2 regions of the Pseudomonas sp. S09G 359 genome follow, and region 1 is predicted to be linked to the other one. Evidence: riboswitches for the same ligand, from Rfam matches in the RefSeq annotation. Region 1 holds a riboswitch; the other holds the start of a gene.
What was found. Region 1 has a riboswitch for cobalamin ahead of CXQ82_RS21275 (ABC transporter substrate-binding protein). Riboswitches for the same ligand answer to the same signal wherever they lie in the genome.
Positions count from the first base shown of each region.

Region 2: another riboswitch for cobalamin. It lies ahead of cobW (cobalamin biosynthesis protein CobW); the one in region 1 lies ahead of CXQ82_RS21275 (ABC transporter substrate-binding protein).

Region 1 covers NZ_CP025263.1:4,673,975-4,679,314, forward strand. The annotation lists gene CXQ82_RS21260 (HAMP domain-containing sensor histidine kinase) at 1-497, opposite strand, end outside; gene CXQ82_RS21265 (ATPase domain-containing protein) at 507-1,973, opposite strand; gene CXQ82_RS21270 (hypothetical protein) at 1,970-2,404, opposite strand; cobalamin riboswitch at 2,523-2,717, shown strand; partial or broken gene CXQ82_RS21275 (ABC transporter substrate-binding protein) at 2,832-3,834, shown strand; gene CXQ82_RS21280 (iron ABC transporter permease) at 3,843-4,847, shown strand; gene CXQ82_RS21285 (ABC transporter ATP-binding protein) at 4,844-5,340, shown strand, end outside.
Region 2 covers NZ_CP025263.1:2,815,286-2,820,625, reverse strand. The annotation lists gene cobN (cobaltochelatase subunit CobN) at 1-1,105, opposite strand, end outside; gene cobW (cobalamin biosynthesis protein CobW) at 1,109-2,176, opposite strand; cobalamin riboswitch at 2,269-2,469, opposite strand; cobalamin riboswitch at 2,512-2,719, shown strand; gene CXQ82_RS12655 (CbtB-domain containing protein) at 2,815-3,003, shown strand; gene CXQ82_RS12650 (CbtA family protein) at 3,015-3,719, shown strand; gene CXQ82_RS12645 (cobalamin biosynthesis protein) at 3,716-4,108, shown strand; gene cobM (precorrin-4 C(11)-methyltransferase) at 4,179-4,925, shown strand; gene nfuA (Fe-S biogenesis protein NfuA) at 5,178-5,340, opposite strand, start outside.

The DNA.
Region 1 (5,340 bases):
TGTGAAATATGCTGCACCTGGCCTTCGATCAGCTCACGCATGCGCGGCAGCTGGTCACTCGGCAGGCGCACCATGCGCTCGGCGATCATGCTGATCGGCGTCAACGGGTTGCGCAGCTCATGCGCCACCATCGCCAGGATACTTTTCTGCTGGCCCAGCGCGCGCTCGGCCGTGGCCTGCAGGTCTTGAGCGCTGAGCGCAGCAATGACCAACTGCGCATTCGCCTCGCGAAGCTCCTGGTACAAACGCTGTTCTTCCACGCGTGGCGGGCTGGCCGCGTCGGATTGCGCGAGCAGGATCGCCACGACCAGTTGCTGGTTGGCCTCGATCACTTGCTCGACCTGCTGGGTATCCACCAGGCGGCTGCTGACGTCACTCAGTTGCTGTTGCAGGGCGGCGAGCACGGCGCGGGCCTCGACGGTTTTCTGGCCAAGCAGGAACAGCTCGTGGGCCGCTGTATTCAGCTCACTGTCATTCTTGCCGCCGGTTTCACTCATGAGCCGGGCTCACACATGTTTGTCTCCCGTCGAAACCTGTTTGGTCGGGCGCCCACCCAACAAGCCTTCCTGCTCCGGCAACATGTCGCGAATCTGCAGGCCGTTATCGTCGATGTAGTACTGGCGCAGTTGATCCGAGTGAGCGCTGGCGCGAACCTTGACCACCGCCATGATGCGCAGCAAGCGGCTCTCTACTTCGATGTAGCGCTGCACGATGATCGCATCGGTGAGGAACGCCGTGCCGTAGGGGCTGAAACGCAGGTCGGTGTAACGGTCTTCCAGCTCCGATGTCATCAACACGCTGACCCCGGCCCCGGTCAACGCGGTGACCATGCGCGACAACGACTCGCGGAAATCCGCGCGAAAGGTCGGCGCCAGCGCCAGTTCAAAGCCCGACAGCGAATCGATCACCACGCGGGAGGCGTTCAAGCGGCTGATCTCACCGAGCAGCAGTTGCACGATCTCGTCAATCGACAGGTCCGGCGCGCGGCTGTCCACCAGGCCCACCTGCCCATTCTTGATCAACTCGGCCAACTGCGGGTTCTGCGAATGATTGGGCCGCTGCTCGAAGACGGCGATGACCCCGGTCTCACCGTTGCGCGCGCCCTCGGCCAGAAAGGTCGCGGCCAGAATGCTCTTGCCCGAGCCCGACGGCCCGGCCACCAGCAGCGAATAGCCGCGAGGCAGGCCGCCGCCGAGCATTTCATCAAGGGCCGGCACGCCCATTTTCAGGCGCGTGATCGGGAACGTCGGCGGCACTTCAACCGACCGGTTGAGGGCGGCCGGCGGGAACACCTTGATCCCCGAAGTGGCAATCCGGAAAGTGTGCAGCCCCGGCAAGGTCGGTTGGCCGCGCATTTTCATGATTTCCATCTTGCGCACCATCGAATTGCGCTCGACGCTCTGCCGCAGCCAGATCAGGCCGTCTGCCACAGTGAAGATCGGATTGGTGTCGGTTTCGGTGAAATACTCGCCGATCAGGAAGGTCGTCGCCTGCCACGTCGTCATCAACATGCCCAGTTGCTGGATGAACTGCGGCAAGTTGTTGTTGGGGTTGTGCTGGGTCTGGCTGGCCAGCACCACGGAGCGGAACGAATCGACGAAGACCAGCGACGGCGAATGCGCCTCGACCTCACTGACGATGCGCCGCAACACTTCGTCCAGATCACCGGCCAGGGTGTCGTCTGCCAGGTTGATATAGCGAATCGACTGGTTGATGGCTTCATCGTCGAAGAAATCGAACTGCTGCTGATAACGCAGCATCTTCAGCGGCGGCTCCCCGAGCACGGTAAAGAACAGCGCCGGGCGCTCGGGCGTGGCCAGGGCGAACATCATCTGGTGCGCGAGGGTGGTTTTGCCACATCCCGGAGGGCCGGCGATGAGGTTGAACGAAAACTCCGGCAGGCCACCGCCCAGGACCTCGTCCAGTCCTGGCACACCCGTGGCCAGACGGTTGATAGTCACTTTGGTGCTCATGGCGAAATTTCCTGCGAAGAGGTGTCGCTCGAAGGAGGCAGCCACACACCCACCAGCAAACGTGCGGTGAGTGAAGGCCCGATCAGCGTGGTCAGGAGTTCGTAGAGGGTTGTCAGCAACACCTCACCGAAAAACCGCGCATCGGTCTCGTTTTGCTCGACGAGAACGGATTTGAGGGCAAGCAGATCCATCGCCGCCGGCACGCTGTCATAGCTGACGGCCAGGCGTGGATGGTTGGCGACGCACAGATGGAAGCTGCGCCGGTACAGCGCGGCAACGCCCTGCTGGCCGATTATGGGCGCCAGTGCTGCGTCCATATCCTGCAAAATCGAAACAATCGCCTCGGCGATGCTTGCAGTGTCAGCGTGCGGACCAACGCGGTGCACCAGAGTAGCTACAATCCGGCGGCTCTCTTCGCTAAGCGTGGGCATGTCTGACTGATTTCTGATGAACAGAGACTGATGGTACACCCTAAGCCGAGGTTTAGAGACCCCATCCGGGCCCGCGGGCCAAATGCGTACGGATGAGGTTCCCCCGGCCAGCCACGATCGACTACCATACCGCGCCGGTTCCCATACGGGACTAATAGGGAATTCGAAACGCGGTACACCGCGCCAATCGAAACTGCCCCCGCAACTGTAGGTGCTGAGCCTGCTCCTTGACGCCACTGGGCCTTGCCCGGGAAGGCCGGAGCGTGGCGACGACGCATCAGTCAGGAGACCTGCCGGCCGAGTAAGAACACTAACCGGCGGGGTGTCCGGGAAGGACGTCCTTGCCCTGCCCGCTCGGCAGCGCTCGAGGGTGTGTTTCCAAGCCGTACCGCCCCTGCTTCACCTACGGCTTTACGGAGATAGCCCCATGCTGCCACGCGTTACCGCCCTGATCACCGGCCTGGGTTTCTGTGCCCTGGCCCACGCGGCACCGACTCACTACCCGCTGACCGTCGAGAACTGCGGCATCAACGTGACCTTCCAGCAAGCCCCTGCACGCAGCGTGACCATCGGCCAGGCTGCCACCGAGATGCTTTACGCCTTGGGCGTGGGCGACAAAGTGGTCGGCACCTCGCTGTGGTTCAACAACGTGCTGGCGCAGTACAAGGCCCTGAACGATGGCATCGAACGCCTGGCCAATAACGAGCCGAGCTTCGAAGCGGTGATCGCCAAGCGCCCGCAACTGGTGGCGGCCGAGCTGGAATGGGTGGTCGGCCCGCAGGGCGTGGTGGGCACGCGCGAGCAGTTCCATGAGTTGAACATCCCCACCTACCTGCTGCCCTCCGACTGCGAAGGCAAGGACAACCTGGTGGGCGCCGACGGCACGCGGCTGGAGCCGTTCCGCATCGAGACCATCTATAAAAGTATCAGCCAACTGGCGCAGATCTTCGACGTGCAGGACCGCGGCCAGCAGTTGAACGACGAGCTCAAGGCGCGCCTGGCCAAATCCGTCGCCACCGTGCAGAGCAAGGGCCTCAAGCAGGCCAGCGCGTTGGTGTGGTTCTCCAGCTCCGAGATGGCCAGCGACCCGTATGTGGCCGGCCACAAGGGCATCCCGGAGTTCATCCTGCAAACGCTCGGCCTGACCAATGTGGTGCAGTCCGATGAAGAGTGGCCCGCCGTCGGCTGGGAAACCATCGCCAAGGCCAACCCGACCTTTTTGGTGATCGCACGTATGGACCGTCGCCGCTACCCCGCCGACGACCATGAAAAGAAACTCGCCTTCCTGCGCAGTGACCCGCAACATGGACGCGGTGAAAAACAACCGCATCATCATCCTCGATGCCCTGGCGTTGCAGGCCAGCATCCGCATGTTCGACGGCCTTGAACAACTGGCCACGGCCATCGACGGCTACGACCTGCGCAAATGAGTACAGGCGTGATCCGAACCCTACTCGCCCTGGCCCTGCTGCTGATCGCCGTGCTCGCCGGCGTGGCCATCGGCGAAACCGCCATCTCACCCCAGGTGGTGCTGCAGGTGCTCGCCAACAAACTTTGGGGCGCCAGTTACGTGCTGGACCCTATCGATGAGGGCGTGGTGTGGAACTACCGCCTGACCCGCGCCCTGGTCGCCGCCGCGTGCGGTGCCGGGTTGGCAACCTGTGGGGTGATTCTGCAGTCGTTGCTGCGCAACCCGCTGGCCGACCCGTACCTGCTGGGCATCAGCGCCGGCGCCTCGACCGGCGCGGTGTTGGTGGCGCTGATGGGCGTGGGCGGCGGTTTGATCTCGTTGTCGGCCGGTGCATTTGTAGGCGCCATGGCCGCCTTTGCCTTGGTAATTCTGCTCGCGCGGGCCAGCGGCTCCGTGAGCGGCACCGGGCAGATCATCCTCGCGGGCATCGCCGGTTCGCAGCTGTTCAATGCCCTCACCGCGTTCCTGATCACCAAGTCGGCCAGTTCCGAACAGGCGCGCGGCATCATGTTCTGGTTGCTCGGCAACCTCAGCGGCGTGCGCTGGCCCTCTGTGTGGCTGGCGGTGCCGGTGGCGGTCATCGGCCTGGCGGTGTGCCTGTGGCACCGGCGCGCGCTGGATGCGTTCACTTTCGGCAGCGACTCGGCGGCGTCCCTTGGCATCCCGGTACGTCGCGTGCAATTTGTGCTGGTGGGTTGCGCGGCGCTGGTCACGGCGGTGATGGTCTCGATTGTCGGCTCCATCGGTTTTGTCGGCCTGGTGATCCCCCACGCTGTGCGCCTGCTGCTTGGCACCGGGCACTCGCGTTTGCTGCCGGCCAGTGCGCTGGGGGGCGCGCTGTTTCTGATTGCCGCCGATGTGCTGTCACGCACGCTGATCAAGGGCCAGGTGATTCCGGTGGGCGTGGTCACCGCCCTGGTCGGTGCGCCAGTGTTTGCGTTGATTCTGATTGGCCGGAGAAACCCCCGATGAGCGTACTGAGCTGCAGCGGCTTGGGCTTCAAGGTGCGCGAGGCTGAGTTGCTGTGCGATATTCACCTGGACGTCGAGCAGGGCGAAACCCTCGGCATCGTCGGCCCGAACGGCTCCGGCAAATCCACCCTGCTCAAACTGCTCGCCGGCCTGCGGGCGCCCGCATCGGGCCAGGTGCAGCTTGGCGGTAAGCGCCTGGGCGAGCTGTCGCGCCGCGCCATCGCGCAACAGCTGGCGGTGGTGGAGCAACAGGCCGACACCGACGACGCCATCCGCGTCTTCGACGCCGTGGCGCTGGGCCGCACGCCCTGGCTGTCGGCGTTGAGCCCGTGGTCCGACGAAGATGACGCCATCGTGCGCCAGGCCCTGCACGATGTGGACGCCACGCACCTGAGCACACGCGCCTGGCGCAGCCTCTCCGGCGGCGAACGCCAGCGTGTGCACATCGCCCGCGCCCTGGCGCAGCGGCCGCAGATTCTGTTACTGGATGAGCC
Region 2 (5,340 bases), 1.9 Mb from region 1:
ACTCGACCCAGCGGCGCGCCAGCTCGGCGACAAAATCCATACGCTCGGGCGCGGCGCGGTAGCACACCACGTCCGACTGGCTGCGCTCGCTGCGCCAGGCCAGGTCCTTGAAGCTGATCGGCCGACTGATAATGCGCCCGTCCAACTCCGGCAAGGCAATGTGCATCGCCAGGTCGCGCGGGCCCAGGCCCTGCTCACTGGCCTCCCAGCCGGGTTGGTTGTCTTGGGCGCAGATCGCCTGAATCACCGGGATATTGCGACGAAACGGGCGCAGGTGCGGCGCTTCGGGGCTGGATTGGGCAAAGCCGGTGGTATTCAGAATCACCGCCGCGCCTACTTCGTCCAGCAGGTCCTCGACCACCGCCAGGCAGCCGGGCTCCTTCAAGCTGGCCACCGCCATCGGCAACGGGTTGAGGCCCGCCGCCTGCAAACGTTGGCAGAACACGTCAATAAAACCGGTGTTGGCCGCCTGCAAGTGGGAGCGGTAGAACAGCACCGCCGCCACCGGCCACTCGGCGCGCCAATCCGCCTGCCAGTCAGGCAGGCTCGCATTGGCTGTATGCGGGTGATAAATCGCAGTGCGCGGCAGTGTCTGCGGCTCGGCCCAGGCATAGTCGCGGCCCAGATAGCCACTTGCGAGGCAGCGATAAAAATCCAGAGCATTGCCCAGGCCACCCTGGCGCAGGTAGTGCCACAGACGGTCGCGCGCCTCGACACCCACGGTACTCAGGCCGCTGAGTTCCGGGTCGGGGCGGTCATCGCCCGGCACCAGGATCAGCTGCACGCCGCGCTCGGCCAATTCCACCAACCGCTCGATACCGTAACGCCAATAACCGATGCCGCCATGCAGCGAAATCAGGATGACCTTGGCGTGGCGCAGCACCTCGTCGACGTACAAGTCGACCGAGGCGTGGTTCTGCACCTGCATCGGGTTGGCCAGGCGGAAACTGGGGTAATCCTCGGGCAACTGCTGCGCCGCTTCGGCCAGCAGTGCCAGGCTGGAATCACCGCTGCAGAGGATCACCAGCTCGGCGGGAGTTTGTCCAAGGTCGGCAATATTGTCGTCCGAGACAAAACCACCGGGCTGAGTCCTGAGCAGGTGCATGGGTTAAACGCTGAGGGCAGCGCGCAATTGCGCTTCAAGGCCTGCCGCGTCCAGCTCCTGGCCGATCAGCACCAGCCGCGTGATGCGGGCTTCGTCAGCGCCCCAGGCACGGTCGAAGTGCTTGTCGAAGCGCGTGCCCACGCCCTGGATCAGCAGGCGCATCGGCTTGTTCGGGATGGCAGCGAAGCCTTTGACGCGCAGGATGCCGTGTTGCACCACCAGTTGGGTCAAGGCGTCGAGCAGCAGCGCTTCGTCGGCTTGGGGCAGGTCAATGGAGATGGAATCGAAGGCGTCGTGGTCGTGGTCGTGGTCGTCTTCACCTTCGTGGTGATGATCGTGATGGCTGTGGCGACCGTCGATATGCTCCTCGGAGCCGGCGCCCAGGCCGATCAGCACGTCCAGCGGCAGGCGACCGCTGCTGGCTTCGATGATCTTCACCGCAGGCGGCAGTTCTTCAGCGACTTCCAGACGCACGCGGGCCAGGTCTTCGGCGCTGATCAGGTCGGATTTATTCAGGATCACCAGGTCGGCGCTGGCCAGTTGGTCGGCGAACAGTTCGTGCAGCGGCGATTCGTGATCCAGGTTCGGGTCGAGCTTGCGCTGGGCATCCACCTGGTCCGGGAACGCGGCGAAGGTGCCGGCGGCCACGGCCGGGCTGTCGACTACGGTGATCACCGCATCAACCGTGCAGGCGCTGCGGATTTCCGGCCACTGGAAGGCTTGCACCAAGGGTTTTGGCAGGGCCAGGCCGGAGGTTTCGATGAGGATATGGTCGAGGTCACCACGGCGGGCAACCAGCTCGCGCATCACCGGGAAGAACTCTTCCTGCACGGTGCAGCACAGGCAGCCGTTGGCCAGCTCGTACACGCGGCCGTTGGCTTCTTCCTCGGTGCAGCCAATGGAGCATTGCTTGAGGATTTCACCGTCGATGCCCAACTCGCCGAATTCGTTGACGATCACGGCAATGCGACGGCCCTGGGCGTTGTCGAGCATGTGGCGCAGCAACGTGGTCTTGCCCGAGCCGAGGAAGCCGGTAACGATGGTGACGGGGAGTTTGGCCAGTGTTTTCATCGGATGCCCTTTGGGGCGGGCATACGGGACGATAGGCCCTGCGGCGGCGCGCAGAAGCGGATTTCGTCACCGGATCACCCCGCCCGGTTAAAGTAGAAAATCGGTTGCGAGGCAGGTCTCCTGGCTTGGGGCTTACGGGTCTTGCGACCGGCGCTGGCTGCGCCTTCCCGCCGTATCGGCAGTGGCGTGGCAGTCAACTGAACCCTTCACAGTTGCGGGGGCAGCCGCGGCTTGAACCGCGTTCCCTTCTTAGCTCCGGCCTGGGCCGAAGAACCTCGAAGGTGCAAGGCTACAGGGGCACGCTGCATTTGACTACCGTCGCCCGCCCATGCTCTCCTACACATCTTGTTTCGGGTGCCCCTCACGGGGTGAAACGGGAAACCGGTGAGCCATGGTCTATGGTAAGTCCGGTGCTGCCCCCGCAACGGTAAGCGAGCGAAGCGTCATGGCCACTGTGCACGTGCATGGGAAGGCGATGCTTTCAGGACTCTAACCAGAATCCCCTCGCAAGCCCGGAGACCGGCCCGAAAAATTCAGATAACAAACCCGCGGTGGGCGGGCGCTGTTCAGAACCCTGCGTGCCTGGCTCGCGGGGTTTTCATGCGCCTGTGCACCCTGACACTCGTAAGGGACGCGCCATGTCGATCATCAGCAGCACTTCGCACACCGCCAGCAGCACCTCAACCCTGAGCCAGCGCCTGACCGCCGCCATCGGTGCGTCGATCCTCGGTGCGTGCCTGGTGTATTTCGCCGGTTTCTCGCATATCGAGGCGGTGCACAACGCCGCTCACGATACCCGCCACAGCGCCGCGTTCCCGTGCCACTGAGGCCTGCCGACATGATCAAGCGTATTGCCCAAACCGCAGGCTTCACCGGCCTGTTGGCCGCCCTGCTGCTGACTCTGCTGCAAAGTTTCTGGGTCGCCCCGTTGATCCTGCAGGCGGAAACCTTTGAAAACGCCCCGGCCGCCACCGAAGTGGCCCATGCACACGCCGCTGGCGCCGCCGAGCACAGCCATGACGCCGAGGCCTGGGAGCCGCAAGACGGCTGGCAGCGCGTGCTGTCCACCACCGGTGGCAACCTGGTGGTCGCCGTCGGCTTTGCCCTGATGCTGGCGGGCCTCTACACCCTGCGCACCCCGACCCGCACCGCCCAAGGCCTGCTGTGGGGCCTGGCCGGCTACGCCACCTTCGTGCTGGCGCCCACCCTGGGCCTGCCGCCGGAGTTGCCGGGCACCGCCGCTGCCGACCTGGCGCAACGCCAGATCTGGTGGATCGGTACCGCCGCCTCTACCGCCGTCGGCATTGCGCTGCTGGTGTTCGGCCGCAACTGGCTGCTCAAAGTGCTGGGCGTGGCGATCCTGGCCGTGCCCCACGTGATCGGTGCGCCACAACCGGAAGTGCATTCGATGCTGGCCCCGGAAGCACTGGAAGCGCAGTTCAAGATCGCGTCGCAGCTGACCAACGTGGTGTTCTGGCTGGCCCTGGGCCTGATCAGCGCCTGGCTGTTCCGCCGCAACCGCGACGACCACTACTCGGCATGACCCTGGTGGTCGGCCTGGGCTGCCAGCGGGGCTGCGAAGTGCACACCCTGCTGGCGCTGTTTGACCGCGCCCTGGCCGAAGGTGGGATCGACCGCCAGCGCATTACCGCGCTGGCGAGCGTCGATCTGAAGCAGGATGAGCCGGGGCTGCTCGCGCTGGCCGAGCGCCTGCAGCTGCCCTTGCAGTGCTTCAGCGTCGAGCAATTAGCCGTGTATGAAAGCCGCTTGAGCCATAAATCGGCCGTCGCATTCACCCATACTGGCTGCTACGGCATCGCCGAAAGCGCCGCCTTGGCCCTCGCCGAAAACCTCGCCGACGCCCCTGCCCGCCTGCTGATCACTCGCCAAAAAAACGCCCAGGCCACCTTTGCGTTGGCCTGCGCCGGCTAAAACCTCGATAATCGCCCTTTGCGAACATGAGCAGTCTTCATGCTCGCCCGTTTTTCGACAGGAATTTTGCATGACCGTCTACTTCATCGGCGCCGGCCCCGGCGACCCGGAATTGATCACCGTCAAAGGCCAGCGGCTGGTCCGTAGTTGCCCGGTGATCATCTATGCCGGCTCGCTGGTGCCGGCGGCGGTACTGGAGGGGCATCAGGCTGAACAGGTGGTCAACAGCGCAGCGCTGCACCTGGAACAGATTATTGACCTGATCAAGGCGGCGCACGCAAAAGGCCAGGACGTGGCCCGCGTGCACTCCGGCGACCCGAGCCTGTACGGCGCGATTGGCGAGCAGATCCGCCTGCTACGTGAGCTGGGTATCCCGTTCCAGATCATCCCCGGCGTTACGGCGGTGGCCGCGTGCGCAGCGTTGCTGGAGGCCGAACTGACGTTGCCGGATATCGCCCAGAGCGTGATCCTGACCCGCTATGCCGACAAAACCAGCATGCCCGCCGGCGAGGCCTTCGACAGCCTGGCGCAGCACGGCACGACCATGGCGATTCACCTGGGGGTCAACCATCTGGAGAAGATCGTCGCCGAACTGCTGCCGCACTATGGCGCAGATTGCCCGATTGCCGTGGTGCACCGCGCAACTTGGCCGGATCAGGATTGGGCGATTGGCACCCTCAGCGATATCGCTGAAAAAGTCGCGGCCAAAGGTTTCAAGCGCACGGCGCTGATTGTGGTGGGACGGGTGTTGGCCAGTGACAATTTCAGTGAATCATCGCTGTATCGGGCTGGGCATGCGCATCTCTATCGCCCATGAGTTTTTACTTTATAAAAACTAGACAAGACACTGATTTAATTGACTAAATACAAAACAAAATGTGGGAGGGGGCTTGCCCCCGATGGCGATGTATCAGGCTACTCATGAGGCGACTGACACACCGCTATCGGGGGCAAGCCCCCTCCCACAGTTGATCTGCTTTGTTAGGAAGATAGCGTAACCATTTGAAATACAAGCATAAAAAACGGCGCTCACGGGGCGCCGTTTTTTTGTTCGCAGTGAACGCCTTACTCAGTAGTAAGCGTTTTCTTTCTGCGTGTGGTCGGTCACGTCACGCACACCCTTAAGCTCCGGAATACGCTCCAGCAGGGTGCGCTCGATACCTTCGCGCAGGGTCACGTCCGCCTGGCCGCAGCCCTGGCAGCCGCCACCGAACTTCAACACGGCGATGCCG